DNA from 2 places in the Pradoshia sp. D12 genome. Region 1 is predicted to be linked to the other one. Evidence: riboswitches for the same ligand, from Rfam matches in the RefSeq annotation. Region 1 holds a riboswitch; the other holds the start of a gene.
The links. Region 1 has a riboswitch for lysine ahead of F7984_RS03355 (Na+/H+ antiporter NhaC family protein). Riboswitches for the same ligand answer to the same signal wherever they lie in the genome.
Positions count from the first base shown of each region.

Region 2: linked by a shared signal. The riboswitch ahead of F7984_RS05705 (amino acid permease) and the one ahead of F7984_RS03355 (Na+/H+ antiporter NhaC family protein) in region 1 are both predicted to bind lysine.

Region 1 is NZ_CP044545.1:677,372-685,401, forward strand. Features, by position in the region: gene F7984_RS03345 (ABC transporter ATP-binding protein) at 1-327, shown strand, start outside; gene F7984_RS03350 (ABC transporter ATP-binding protein) at 327-1,034, shown strand; lysine riboswitch at 1,278-1,458, shown strand; gene F7984_RS03355 (Na+/H+ antiporter NhaC family protein) at 1,605-3,185, shown strand; gene F7984_RS03360 (hypothetical protein) at 3,678-3,941, opposite strand; gene F7984_RS03365 (glycosyltransferase family 2 protein) at 4,160-4,945, shown strand; tRNA gene F7984_RS03370 (tRNA-Gly) at 5,067-5,137, shown strand; gene F7984_RS03375 (B3/B4 domain-containing protein) at 5,195-5,884, opposite strand; gene queG (tRNA epoxyqueuosine(34) reductase QueG) at 5,967-7,106, shown strand; gene F7984_RS03385 (amidase domain-containing protein) at 7,178-8,030, shown strand, end outside.
Region 2 is NZ_CP044545.1:1,146,465-1,154,494, forward strand. Features, by position in the region: gene F7984_RS05685 (lactonase family protein) at 1-403, shown strand, start outside; gene F7984_RS05690 (hypothetical protein) at 445-666, opposite strand; gene F7984_RS05695 (TlpA family protein disulfide reductase) at 752-1,300, opposite strand; gene gntK (gluconokinase) at 1,461-2,999, shown strand; lysine riboswitch at 3,107-3,307, shown strand; gene F7984_RS05705 (amino acid permease) at 3,440-4,879, shown strand; gene cdr (CoA-disulfide reductase) at 5,073-6,722, shown strand; gene F7984_RS05715 (MFS transporter) at 7,101-8,030, opposite strand, start outside.

The sequences.
Region 1 (8,030 bases):
AAGGCCAAGAATCTTCCATATGGAATGCAACGCAGACTTGAAATAGCCAGAGCCCTAGCAACGGGTCCGCGGTTACTGCTGCTGGATGAACCGGCAGCGGGTATGAATCCGAAGGAAACAAGTCAGCTGATGGAGTTAATCAGCTTAATACGTGAAAAATTTGATTTAACTGTACTTTTGATTGAGCATGATATGCAGCTTGTGATGGGGGTATGTGAACGTATTTATGTACTTGATCATGGACAATTAATCGCACACGGTACACCGGATGAAGTCCGCAATAATCCTAAGGTTATAGAGGCTTATCTTGGCGAGGAGGTTTCCTGATGCTGAAGGTTGAAGATATTAACGTTTACTATGGAAATATTCAGGCATTAAAAGGTGTCTCTTTTCATATTGACGAAGGGGAAATTGTTACCTTAATCGGTGCAAATGGGGCTGGAAAAAGTACACTACTTAAAACTGTTTCAGGTTTACTTAAACCGAAGCAGGGTCAAATCATGTATCAGGGTAAATCCATAGGTGGAAAAGCAGCTCAAGTGATTGTAAAGCAGGGAATCTCACATGTACCAGAAGGACGGCGGGTTTTTGCCAATATGACAGTGGAAGAAAATTTACAGCTTGGTGCTTATTTACGTAGGGATCGAGCTGGGATTAAAGAGGATATGGAGAAGGTATTTGATCTTTTTCCAAGGATGAACGAACGTCTTAAACAGCCGGCAGGAACATTGTCAGGTGGAGAACAACAAATGCTCGCAATGGGAAGGGCATTAATGGCTAAGCCCAAATTGCTTTTACTCGATGAACCTTCCATGGGATTGGCTCCACTACTGGTTAAAACAATTTTCCGCATAATTGAAGAAATAAATAATGCGGGAACAACTATTCTTTTAGTTGAACAAAATGCTAATTTGGCACTATCGATTGCCAACCGTGCCTATGTAGTGGAGACCGGCAAAATCGTCCTCTCGGGTTCGGCAGATGAGTTAACCTCAAGTGAAAAAGTAAAGATGGCCTATCTTGGCGGACATTAAAGGTGAATCACTCCTCTGTAAACTTTTACAGGGGAGTTTTAGTTTTGTGTGGGTTACAGGAACGAGAGGATTGGATTAATTAGCCTAACATGTTGTCGATCGGGTTACTCGTTAAGCAATTGAGTCAGGCTTCATCCTAATAATTAATCAGATAATTGTAAAAAAATACGCATCTATTCCACATTGTGAACAGGAACGTAATCTGTTATATTAGAATAACAATTAGATAGTACCTTATCATTCCGATGGGGTAGAGGCGCAGGATTCAAGAGTAAGCTATGTGAGGATGACAACAGAGAGCATAGCCGAAAGGGGAAACTGCCGAAGCAAGTTGATTAGTCAGAAATGAATTTGCTGGGGTTGTTTTAAATAAAAGCAACACTGTCATTATAAGAGGTTCTTATAATGAGGAGCTACAGGTCGTGATGGAGAAAGAAAAGCTGATACAGGGCTGCGGTAGATATTTCTCTATTGCAGCCCTTCTTTATTTTCTTTTGCATAAAAGGTAAGAGCGCAAGGGTCAGCACTCACGACGAGTTCCCCTTATTTATTTGGAGGAGGAAAAAAGGAATGGAGTCGACAGTTTATACGCTTATTCCCCCACTATTGGCAATTCTAATGGTGGCTGTAACAAGGAAGGTTTTGCTTTCACTTGGTGCGGGGATTGTAGCATCAGCTTTAATGCTTACTGATTTTAATATTAGTAATACGTGTATCCTTATATGGGATGCGGTAAAAGGAATCTTTATATCAGATGGATCACTGAATGTATCCAATATATATATTATTTTATTCTTGCTCATCCTTGGCATCATTACGGCTTTCATTTCCATTTCCGGTGGGAGCCGTGCCTTTGGTGAATGGGCGATGAAGCATGTTAAAACCAGAGTTGGAGCTCAGCTGGTAGCTGCATTACTTGGGATACTCATTTTCATTGATGATTATTTCAATGCTTTGGCGGTTGGCCAGGTAGCACGTCCGATTACAGATAGACATCAAATACCGAGAGCTAAGCTTGCCTATTTGATTGACTCTACCTCAGCGCCTATCTGTGTAATTATGCCTGTATCCAGCTGGGGGGCTTATATTATTGCACTGATAGGAGGAATTTTTATCACTCATGAGGTGACAGAATACAGTTCCATATCAGCGTTCATTCAAATGATCCCAATGAATTTTTATGCGATTGCAGCGTTGGCGATGGTATTCATTGTGATCTATCGAAATTGGAATATTGGTTCGATGAAAGTACATGAGGATAGAGCGGTAAAAGAAGGTATTCTTTATAATCCATCCAAGACAGTTCCAGGTGAATTAAAAGAAGATTTACCGAGAAGTACAACTGGCAGGGTTGGAGATTTGGTAATCCCCATTGTAACTCTTATTGTAGGCACAGTGGCTGCGATGCTTTGGACAGGTTATCAGGCAGTTGCTGGACATGCAACACTTCTAACCATTTTTGAAAATACTAATGTCACTAAATCATTGGTTCTGGGTGGTACAATCGGAATTATAGTAACAATCATTATGTTTTTACGACAAGTCTTTGTTTTGCATGGAATATCTGTAAAGGTATTCACAGTAGGAGTAAAACACGGAATAGGGTCCATGCTGCCAGCGGTTTATATTTTATTGTTTGCCTGGACAATCGTTGATTTAATCGGAAGGCTAGGAACTGGCCAGTATTTGGCTGGACTTGTACAGGATTTAAACTTAAATGTATCCTTCCTTCCATTACTTTTATTTTTAATAGCAGGATTGATGTCATTTGCAACGGGTACTTCATGGGGATCATTTGGTATCCTGCTTCCGATTGCAGGAGAAATTACGGCTGTAACAGATATTACGATGATATTGCCGGCGATGGCGGCTGTATTGGCTGGTGCGGTATTTGGTGACCATTGCTCACCGATTTCCGATACAACCATTCTTTCTTCTACCGGTGCCTGTGCGAATCATATTGATCACGTGATGACGCAAATCCCATATGCTTTAATCAGTGCGGGTATAGCTATGGTAGGGTATATTGTCCTTGGATTTACAGGAAGTACGCCGATGGGATTGATCACGGTCGTTATCTTGCTGGCATCTTTTGTATGGGTATCTAAGCCCAAAAAGCAGGAGCAATTAGAAAACAGTATTATTCATTAATAGATAGGATGGCTGGATACCGGCCATCCTTTTCTTTTTGTCTCTTTAACTAATAATGTGATGTTTGAACCATAAAATGCTCTACTTAAATTTTTGTTGAAAAGGGTTAAAATTGTATTTCTCCTGTTATAAGACCTATATAAATAATTGCAATAAAAATGGCTAATATGGAAAGGGATATTTTATAAAATAAAGAAATAGATTTCAGACGTTTTTTTAACTTATCAGAAAGATGTAAAGTAAGGATTAGTATAGAAATTCCAATTATTATTGCTAGTAAATCCGTGTAAGTAAATGGCTTACTAATATAACTGTCTAAATAAAAATTAGTCAGGATAATCATGCCAATTAGTAGACATTGTATACCTAAATATTTAATAAGGTTCATTTTTATACTCTCTTCTTTGTAAAAAATTAGCTAAGATAAAAAATTGAAAAAGCTCCCATGATAATTGTGGGTTTCCCCCTTTCACTATCATGTAAAGAATTGATTTATTTTATCCGCACAAATTTCCTAATAGTAGTAATGATTATTCCGCATATCAAGGCAACGGCGATGAAGGTAATTAGAAAAAACAAAGGAGAACCAACTGTTCCAAAAGCCACTTCACTTTGTAGCATTTTTACATTTTCCCATTCATCTTTAATATCGGGTTTATAAGTCTTTATAGTTATATAGCCTACGATTAGGGATCCACCAATATAGATTATATGAATCACAAATGAAACAACCAATGATTGAATAATAGTTTTCAATTAAACACACCCTTAAGCACCTTGTATTTCCATTATAATCCATGTTGGTTATTTCAGTAAATAGGACATGTATAAAGTCTGGATAGAGTCTGAAAAACCCATCTGAAGTGTTTAATACATGAATAAAACGGATAAATATTATTATATTTATATAATAATTTACTATTCGGAGAGTTTTATAACTTTTAGGATAAATTTTATCAGGAGGGTGAGGAATCGTGAGAAGCAGTATTCCATTTAGGTCATTGGTATCTATTATCATGCCAAGCTATAATTCAAAGGTTTTTATTCGTCAAACCATAGAATCAGTTAAAAAACAAACCTATGAAAACTGGGAATTAATTATTGTTGATGATGCTTCGACTGACAATAGCAAGGATATGATAAAAGAGTATCTAATGGATGATTCCAGAATTAAATTAATTACCCTGCAGGAAAATGTCGGTCCGGGCAAAGCCAGAAACATGGCTATTCAGGCAGCCAAAGGACATTATATTGCCTTTCTAAACAGCAAAGATTTATGGGCACCGAATAAATTGGAAAAGCAGCTTGAATTCATGGAAGCGCATAACTTGGCATTTAGTTACACTGATTATCAGTTTATTGATGAGGAGAACCAAGCATATGAACCTGTTATTGAGATGCCGGTTCATCTTACATATCAAGATTTGTTAAGAGATACAACAGCTATTGGCTGCTCGACTGTCATGATTGATAAATATAAGGTTGGGAAAATTCAATTAGTACATAACCGAGATATTCCTGAAGACTTCGCCCTTTGGCTTTCTATATTGAAAAGAGGATTTAAAGCGAAGAGACTAAAAAATGTCTATGTTTATCTTAGAAAAAGCAATGATGTTTTGGAAAAAAACAATTACCAAACGGCATCAAGAATCTGGTCGTTATATCGCCAAGTAGAGAAATTAGGTGTTTTTGAATCTGCTTTCTGTTTTGTAAATTATGCAAAACACGAGACGAAAAGAAATCGAAGCTTAAAAGAATAAGGGAAAAGTGACGCCTACTAAATAAGGGCGTCACTTTTTAAGTAAATAAAAAAATGCGATTTTTGTCGAAAAAAGGTTGAAATCAGGTGAACTTTCTGCTAGTATAATATTTATCTTCTTTGCGGGTGTAGTTTAGTGGTAAAACCTCAGCCTTCCAAGCTGATGATGAGGGTTCGATTCCCTTCACCCGCTCTTGAATTGTTAACAACGCAGTGTTTCGTAACTTAGGAGTACGAAGCATTGCGTTTTTTATATTTTGATAGTATTGCATTCTTGGCTCAGTAGATGGATGGCAGATTCCCCTCCATGGACTTGAATGAACATCTTGGATATCGCGCCCATCATTTGCTGTGCTTGTTCAATGGTGATTTCGGGATAAAAATAAATGATATGCAGTGCATCTGAAGTATGGTCATCCACACTTGTGCGTACAGAATCAACATACGGGCTACCAAAAGGGCCTATTTGATCAAAAGAACCTATAATACCCTCCGATTTATTTACACGGCCATTTAATCCCTCATAGGTATCCTCAGCAACACCAATTCGAAATTCTACATCACCTTTCACAGCTGATAAATCATATATTCCTAATGGACAAGTATATTGCAGGGAGAAAAAATTATTGAGAGCAATCGCTGAGTTGCCTGACGGCGTGTATGCTTCTTTTTTGACGCGTCTAAGTAAGGATTCTACTGAGGGACGGTAACGAGATGGATCACTTCCAGTTTGTTTAAATACTTTCCTCCATGATACAATCCCTTCGTATGCATTCAAGGATTTACTCTCTAGTTCAGTATGTAAATGTTCAATATAGAGCTGAAGGCGTCCTACTAGCATCGGGGGAATGGCATCAGCAACAATTCCTTGATAGCGGATAATACCGATTTTTACATCGCCGGCCTTTGCGAATAGCTGGCGATCTACATGAATTTGCATAAATTTACACCTCCAAAATGATTGGATATAGTTTACCATACATATAAAAGTTATTCATTTTCCAGAGAAAGGAGAGGCTAAGATGGATTTTCAAATACTCAAAGATGAGCTTATCGAATATAGCAAGACAATAGGGATTGATCAAATTGGATTTACATCAGCTGATCCTTTCCAGGTTTTAAAGAAACGACTGATTGATCAACAGAACCTCAATTTTGCATCGGGTTTTGAAGAGCCAGATTTAGATAAGAGGACTAATCCAAGAAGGCTAATGCCAGAAGCACAATCTATTATAGCTATTGCTGTAGCTTATCCATCTAAACTCAAAGATGCACCTAAAAGTAAAGTGGGGGATAGACGTGGCATTTTTAGCCGCTCTTCTTGGGGGCAAGATTATCACTATGTGGTGAAAGATCGCCTGAAGAAGCTTGAAGCTTTTATTTTAGAGCGCATGCCGAATTCTTATTTATCCTCTATGGTAGATACAGGTGAGCTGGTTGATCGGGCCGTAGCAGAGCGGGCTGGTATAGGCTGGAGCGGCAAAAATTGTTCGATTTTAAACGAAGAATTTGGTTCATATATGTACCTTGGCGAAATGATTACAAGCATTCCATTTCCTCCGGATACTCCAATGGAGGATTTGTGCGGAACATGTACAAAATGTTTGGATGCCTGTCCTACCGGTGCGTTGGTTCAAGGAGGACAGATTAATGCAAAGAGATGTATATCCTTTCTGACTCAAACGAAGGATATGATTCCTTATGAATTCAGAGATAAAATGGGTAACAGAGTATATGGATGTGATTCCTGTCAGACATCATGTCCTTATAATCGCCGTATAGATTTTCATAATCACCCTGAATGTGAGTCTGATCCTGAGTTGGCAAAACCTCAGCTGGTCTCCCTTTTAAGCTTGAGCAACCGCCAGTTTAAAGAGAAGTTTGGCAGTGTTTCAGGTTCTTGGCGTGGGAAGATGCCCATTCAAAGAAATGCGATTATCGCATTGGCACATTTTAAGGATTCAGAAAGTGTTGCTTCAATTAAAGAATTGCTGCAAAAGGATCCTAGGCCTGTTATCAGAGGTACAGCAGCATGGGCGCTTGGAAAAATAGGTACCGAGGAAGCAATGGCTGTATTAAAGGATTGTTTAAAAGAAGAGACCGATCAGATGGTAGTGGCTGAAATAAATAATGCCTTAGAACGTCTTATGTTACCGGAGTAGCTTTTCACTCCGGTTTTTTGTATGTATTTTAGTCATTCATCATACTTTTTAGAGAAGGAGTGGATGAATGGATGAAAGAGAAACTGCAAAAACTGGTCGAGGAGAGGATACAAAAACTCAAAGAGAATACATCCTCAAATAAGACAGATAATATGGAAACCTTATTGAAGAAGCAGGAAGGCATGCGTAAACGCAATGGAGAAATAGTGAAGGTCATGGCAAAAGGGCATGTGAAAAAAATCAAGGAGCGGGAAGATGTCGTCGATGCTATATATGAGACTCATTGGAAGCTTGTAATGAAGCAAGGGACACAATTTTACATGGAAGAACATGTGGAGCTTCGTAAAGCTTCCTTTAAAGAAACTAAACTCTTGATAGATCAGAAATTAAATGTTAAGCCTCAAATAATGGAACAAGACCTCCTGAGGAGTTTAGATCTTACTTCCTCGCGTGCCAAGATTGCCTATAATCGGTTAAAGGCGGTTCAATACGCCGAGAGATGGTGGAATTCCTTTAATCCCACCTATCCACAATTCACCGATGATTGTACGAATTTTATATCTCAATGTTTATATGCCGGTGGTATACCGATGTGGGGTAAACCTAATCGTTCAAAGGGGTGGTGGATAGAAGGAAAAAGCAATTGGAGCTTTAGTTGGACAGTGGCACATGCTTTTATGCTCATGTTAAAGGCAGCTTCTTGGACGAAGGAAGTAAAGAATCCTTCCCAATTAATGATTGGAGATATTATTTGTTATGATTTTGAAGGGGATGGCAGGTTTAATCATAATACGATTGTGACCGGAAAGGATGAATATGGCTACCCTTTGGTGAATGCTCATACAACGAACAGCCGTATGAGATACTGGAATTATGAAGATTCTACTGCCTATACGCCTAATATCCAATATAAATATTTTCATA
Region 2 (8,030 bases), 470 kb from region 1:
CGCAGTATTTGAATTAAATGACCAACATATACCGGATTCTCTTCTAGGGGTGGTTACTACATTGCCGGATGATTACAAAGAGGAAAATACAGCAGCCGATTTGCATATTTCAGAGGATGGCCAATTCTTATATGCCTCAAATAGAGGGCATGACAGTATTGCAACGTACAAAGTGGCAGAATCAGGTATACCGGAAATTATCGCATTTACACATACGGAAGGAAAGGGACCGAGAAATTTCGAGTTAATAGACGAAGAAAAAGTACTTATTGCAGCAAATGAGCAAAGTGATTCATTAGTTTTATTTGAAATTAATAAAGAGGGTATTCCAACCTATACAGGGAATACGATTTCTCTTTCGAAACCCGTTTGTGTTCAAGCGATAGTAAGAAATCAAGAATGATACAAAAAAGCTGGTTTGGATTTTTCCAAACCAGCTGTTATTTAATTAGATTGTTCTTTTAAAGATTGTGTATAAGCCGTAAAGATACCTAAAACAATAATAGCCATTCCACCGTTTAATAGGGAGTATTGCAAGTCCCAATGGCCAGTATATAAATTTTTAATAGACAACACGCTGATCAACATAAGCATCAATGTAATTAAAATATTGTATGCTTTCATTCGTGAAACAACACCCCTTGATTCGTAATTGATCTTTTTCATATATTTTATTTTACTATGGTTTAGGTATAAAATTAAGTATAATTTTGTCTTTTTTTGTTATATTTTTCCGGAGATGTTTTGGACGCTAATCTATTGAGTCCATCAGATTTTTTATCGTTTCTTTTTGCAAGGGTCCGATTATTCGCTTTTGTATGATACCGTTGGAGTCAATGAAATAACTGGTTGGGATTGTTATAATTTTATATAATCCTGCAATAGTTCCTGTTTGGTCCAGTAATACAGGATACTTGATATTATACATATCTTGGAAGGTTTGAACGGCTTGCTTGTTTTTTTCTGAATAGGTCATATTCACGCTTAATACAGTGATCTTCCCCATACTATGTTCACTATAAAATTCATTGAGATCTGGTATCTCTAATTTGCAGGGAGGGCACCAGCTTGCCCAAAAGTTTAATAAAACTTTTTGACCGCGATAATCAGATAATTTTATGGTTTTTCCGTCCGGAGTTTTTAATTCGAAATCAGGTGCAGATTGACCTTCCTTAATTCCTGTTTGAGTCAAAACAGGTATAGATTCCTCTGTAATAGGCTCTTTTTGTGTCTGCGTGTAAATAAATAAAAATATAAATAAAAAGAATGGAGCAAGAATGGCAATTGTTTTATTCTTCAATTTGGATGAGGCCTCCTGATGTCGTTTTTATTTAGTAGAAAGTATTTGCCAGTCGTGAAAAAATTAATCAATGGGCATCAAATTGTGTTAAGTTGTTTATAAAAATATGAATAAAGGTAAGAATCTAGTATTGAGCTTTTAGGGAAGTGAGGGAAGATAGATGTTTTATATAGGAGTTGATATAGGAACCACGAGTACAAAGGCTGTATTATTTTCGGGAGACGCATCTGTGCTCAGCACCTATCATGTAGAGTACCCATTATATAGCCCGACTCCACTTACAGCAGAGCAGAATCCTGATGAGATCTTTCATGCTGTACTTAATGCAATAAGAGGAGTAATGGTCCAAAGCCAAATAAATCCTGATGAACTGTCGTTAGTATCCTTTAGCTCGGCTATGCACAGCGTAATTGCGGTTGAGGAAAATGGAAATCCATTAACTCAATGCATTACATGGGCTGACAGCCGTTCAAAGAAGTGGTCCGACTATATTAAAAATGAGAGGAATGGACAAGAAATTTATCGGAGAACTGGAACGCCAATCCATCCAATGTCTCCTCTTACAAAAATCACCTGGTTGATGAATGATTATCCCGAATTAGCGGGTAGGACATATAAATTCATTTCCATTAAAGAATATGTTTTTTATAAATTATTTGGGCAATATGTGATTGATTATTCGGTTGCTTCAGCAACAGGAATGTTTCATCTTAAAAATTTAGAATGGGATTCTGAGGCATTGGCAATCGCGGGTATTACAGAGACCCATTTGTCTAAACCAGTACCAACTACATATTATTTATCTGGCATGGACTCCGCCTATGCTGCGGATATGGGGCTGTTGCCGGATACTCCATTTGTAATAGGAGCCAGTGATGGCGTTCTCTCCAATCTGGGTGTCAATGCGATTGATCCAGGGATTGTAGCAGTCACGATTGGAACGAGCGGAGCCATTCGTACGGTAACAGATAGGCCGATTACGGATGAAAAGGGCCGAATTTTTTGTTATGCATTGACGGATAAGCATTGGGTGATTGGCGGACCAGTTAATAATGGAGGTATGACTTTTAGATGGCTAAGAGATGAGCTGGCTTCAGCGGAAGTAGAAACAGCTAAACGCCTCGGAATTGACTCATATGAAGTACTCACCAAGATAGCATCAAAAGTAGCGCCGGGGGCAGATGGACTACTATTCCACCCATATTTAGCTGGAGAGAGAGCGCCCATTTGGAACCCTGATGCCAGAGGATCGTTCTTTGGCTTGGGACTTCATCATAAAAAGGAACATATGGTCAGAGCGGTGCTTGAAGGAGTCATTTTTAATCTCTATACAGTCTTATTAGCTTTGCAGGAATTGATAGGTGTGCCAAGTAAAATCAGGGCAACGGGGGGATTTGCGCGCTCAGAGTTATGGAGGCAAATGCTTGCGGATATTTTTAATCAGGAAGTAGATGTGCCAGAAAGCTTTGAAAGCTCTTGTTTAGGAGCAGTTGTACTCGGCAGATATGCACTCGGTGAAATTGAAGACCTATCCGTTGTATCAAATTATGTGGGAACTACACATGTCCATACGCCGGTTAAAGCAAATGTAGAAAGATACGAGGAATTACTGCCAATTTACATCAATATATACAGAAAATTGGAGACTGAATATAGCAGTATAGCAGCTTTCCAAAACAAATGGATTAATCATAAATAAGTTGATTTGAAAATAACATTGTCGAATAATATTGACAGCATTCGCGTTTTCACTGTATCCTTTATACAGGAATAATTTAATTTAATACAAATCCTCATCGGACTAAAAGATGAGGTAGAGGTCGCAGATTTTATTAGTAAACTAAAAAGAGAGCCGGAAAGCTTGCTGACTTTAGTTGAAAGGAAAATCTGCCGAAGCGCTCTTTTTTTCCGAAGAGAGCAGCTGGGACTGTATCCGAATAGGTGCAGGACTGTCATGGTCTATATACATCGCGATATGTATATAGACCATGGAGAACTATCCATTTATTGTCTGGTGTGGCTAATCATAAAATGTTGCACACCTTAACAATAAGGTGTGTTTTTTATTTAGTTTATTTACACAGAAATGGATAATTCAAAAATAGAGAGTAACATGACAGCTTTGGAAGGGGAATTATCGTGCACAATAAGAAGCAACTGGGTTTTTGGATTTTAACGGCATTTGTAGTCGGCAATATGGTTGGGTCTGGTATTTTTATGTTGCCGCGTACGCTGGCAGAAGTAGCTAGTCCTGCCGGAGTAATTATGGCATGGGGATTAACAGGATTGGGTGTACTAACTATTGCGCTGGTTTTTGGGAATCTGGCTGTTCGTAAGCCACATTTAACAGGTGGCCCTCAGATTTATGCTAAGGAATTGTTCAAGGAAAATTCTTTAGCCTCAAGATTATCCGGGTTTATGTCTACATGGGGATACTGGATTGGTAATTTTGCAGGTAATATTGCCATCATCACTACGTTTGCAGGGTATTTATCTACCTTCTTCCCAAGTTTGACTAGTACGGCTGAATTGTTCAGTATAGGGAATTTTAGTCTAAAAGTTGGCAATGCTTTAACATTCCTTGTCTGCACAATCATGCTCTGGGGCGTTCATTTCTTTATTATGCGAGGCATAGAGAATGCTGGTAAATTAAACTTTGTGGCGACTGCGGCAAAAGTACTTGGATTTGGATTATTCATTGTAATTGGGCTATTTGCCTTTGAACAATCTAATATTGTACCGTTTGCGGAAACTCGTATAATTGATGGTGAGAGTCGGGGATTACTCAGCCAGGTAAATTTTGCTGCCGTCTCAACCTTATGGGCTTTTGTAGGGGTTGAATCTGCTGTTGTATTCGCATCAAGGGCGAAGAGAAAGGCAGATGTAAAGAGAGCGACCATTTTAGGGCTATTGATTGCCCTGGCTATCTATATGGGAATCAGTACACTTGTTATGGGATTATTAACACAGGATGCACTTATCCATTCAGAAAAACCATTAATCGATGCAATTGAAACGGTGCTGGGACCTGTTGGTGGGAAAGCATTGGCGGTCATTGGATTGATCAGTTTATTTGGTTCAACAATTGGCTGGATCTTGTTAAGCGCTGAAATCCCGTATCAGGCAGCAAAACAAGGTTTATTTATCCCTAAGTTTTTACAGGTCAATAAGCGTGGGATTCCTAATTTCTCTATGATTGTTTCAAATGGTTTAGGTCAATTATTTATTTTCTCAACTATTTCAAATTCAATTGCTCATGCATTTGACTTTATTATTTATATCGCGACACTTTCTTATTTAGTGCCATATTTAATTTCCTCCTCATTCCAACTGAAATTAGTTTGGACTGGCGAGACATATAAATCTGATGAAATGCGTTCACGAATTATTGATGGTACCATAGCCATATTGGCGACGGCATATTCCATTTGGGTGATCATCAAAGGAACGGCTGATTTAAAAACATTTATTTTCGGTGTTATCCTTCTGGCAAGCGGAATCCTATTCTATCGTTTACTGCCTAAAAATATGGAGGAAGTTAAACAACACGAGAACTATTATTTGAAAAAATCTTTTTAACTGTAATAAGAAGCAAACCCATTGTTAAAAGTGGGTTTGCTTTTTTTTGGTATTATTTAAAAGTAAAACGGTGTTATGAAAACTGTTATCGGGAGCAATGATAGAGTGTAATCATGTGAGTTTGATAAATTGACATACCCAATAGGGTATATTACGATTAGACTAATCGATGAACTAATGGAGGTCTATTAAAATGAAGATTTTAATTGTTGGCGGTGTGGCAGGCGGAGCATCTGCTGCGGCAAGACTGCGCCGTCTAAGCGAAAAAGATGAAATCATCATGTTTGAAAAAGGTGAATATATTTCATTTGCGAATTGTGGTCTTCCATATTATATAGGAGAAGTTATCCAAAACCGTAATAAACTGCTTGTTCAAACAGTTGAAGGAATGGGGCAACGCTATAATTTAGATATACGTAATTGGACAGAAATTATCAAAATCAATCGGGAGCAGAAGACTGTCATAGCCAGAAAAGCAATGACAGGCGAGGAATATGAGGAATCCTACGATGTGCTAATCCTATCTCCGGGTTCAAAACCGGTTAGGCCAGCCATTCCGGGAATCGATGAGGCTAAATCTGTTTATACGCTTCGGAATGTTCCTGATACGGACCGTATCAAAGAAAAGGTAGATCAGGATAAACCTGAGAAGGCTGTTATCATTGGCGGCGGGTTTATTGGGATTGAAATGGCTGAAAATTTACGGGAGCGCGGTATAGATGTAACAGTTATTGAGATGGGAAATCAGGTGATGGCGCCAATTGATTTGGAGATGGCTCAAATGGTCCACACACATTTGCGGGACAATGGAGTTCATTTAATACTTGAGGATGGTGTATCATCTTTTGAAAAGAATGGTCGTATCATTCGCTTGAAAAGCGGCAAAGAAGTAGAAACGGATATGATACTTTTAGCGATTGGTGTTCAACCTGAAAGTACCATTGCGAAAGATGCCGGCCTCGAGCTTGGGGTTCGGAATGCGATAAAAGTCAATGAGCATCTGCAAACATCAGACCCATCTATTTATGCGGTCGGTGATGTCATTGAAGTAAAGGATTATATTAACGGAACGGATACTTATGTGCCGCTCGCTTGGCCTGCCAATCGTCAAGGGCGTTTAGTAGCGGATCATATTCACGGGAAAGAAAGTGTTTATAACGGTACATTGGGCACTTCCATAGCCAAGGTGTTTGAATTGACCGTTGCTTCAACAGGAAGCAATGAAAAGATGCTGAAGCGTTTAGGTATACCATATGAGGTTGTTCATGTTGCACCAAGCAGCCATGCTGGCTATTATCCAGGTGCTTCCCAATTGCATTTGAAACTGATCTTCGATAAGGAAACGGGGAAAATATACGGAGCGCAGGCAGTTGGAAAGGATGGGGTAGATAAACGTATTGATGTTATCGCGACAGCTATCAAAGGTGGCTTAACTGTATTGGATCTTCCGGATATCGAGATTGCCTATGCTCCTCCATATTCCTCAGCTAAAGATCCTGTAAATATGGCTGGTTACGCAGCAACCAATATTATTGAGGGAATGGTCAGCACAGTGCAATGGCATGAAATTGATGAGATTGTGGAAAACGGAGGTTATTTAATTGATGTCCGCTCACCTGCTGAGGTTGCTAAAGGAGCAATTGCCGGCTCGGTCAATATTCCTGTTGATGAACTGAGAGAGCGATTATCAGAGATACCGACTGATAAAGATTTATATCTTACATGCCAGGTAGGTATGAGGGGTTACTTAGCTACCAGAATACTTGAAGGAAACGGCATTAAAGTTAAGAACCTTGATGGCGGATATAATTTGTATTCTAAGGCATTTCCTAAAGAAAAATAATAGTAAATGAGAGTTGGAGCTCCCTTTATGCGATAGTTTAGATTATCGCATAAAGGGGCTTTTTTGAATTGCTGAGACGGTTTGTGTCATGCTTGATTTAGAGCTTGGCTGGATTCAAGGGGCGATCGGCCGGATTCAAGCTCAGATTGGCTGGATTCGAAGAGGAATCGGCTGTATTAAAGCAGTGAATCGGCCGGAATCTAGCCCGATTCGGCTCGAATCGAAGTCGATACAGACAGTAACCAGCTAGAAATTCAATCAGAATCAATTCATTATAGAGGAATCTGCAAGATACGCCTATAATCGAGTAAAAACAATTAGGGGAGTATAAAAATGCCCGGCTGGATATAACCCAAGCCGGGCGATACTTCTTTATCATTAACTTGCCAATTCAGATTCCTTTGGTTCTTTTACTTTTGACATGGCAAGAAAGCTAATTAAGAGCAGTGAAAATCCAGTGATGAGAGGTATATAAAAAGCTGGTATGTAGTCAAGCAAGACACCGAAAAGAATCATCCCAAGCGGTGAGATTGCAGATGCAATCGTTTCAACTAATCCGAAAATACGACCAAGATAGTGGCTCGGGGTTGTACGCTGTATTAATACATGAATAGGAATATTTACAACCATGACGATGGAACCTATCATTCCAAGGACGATGATGTAGTAACTGACATTGGCAATCACAGAAGTCATTTGGAGCATAGGAGGCAAGCCAATCATAATGACAAGTATTGCTAAACCAATTAAGCCCAATCTAATTTTCTTTAATTTATCTTTCATTTCAGGACGTTGTGAAATGATCAATGATGTGATAAGTGCTCCAACAGATACCATCGAAGCAGCAATTCCGTATGATTGAGAAGAAAAATTCAGTGATGTGTTCAGGATGTAGGGGATTGCAACATTTATACCCGCAAAGAAGAAGTTAATCCAAAGTGATACTTTGAGCAGGGAGAATAAAAAATCGTTTTCTTTTAAATAGGAGAAGCCTTCAGCCAAACTTTTCATGAATTGCGTCTTTTCCTGTTGTGCCGCTTTCTCAGTGTACAGGTTGAAAATAATAAATAATTCAATTATACCGGCAAGTATAAAGGTGATTCCAGTTAGCAGAATGATTTCCTCAATTGCTAAGAACCCGTATAAAATACCAGCTATGATTGGACCGAGTATACCGGCAAGCGATGATGCGGATTGATTTAAAGAGCCAGCCTTTTGTATAGATTTATCCCCAGCCATTGAGGGAATGGTTGAAGATGCAGTCACAGAAAAGAAAGTAGAAAAAATCCCTAGCAGTACTTCTGATGT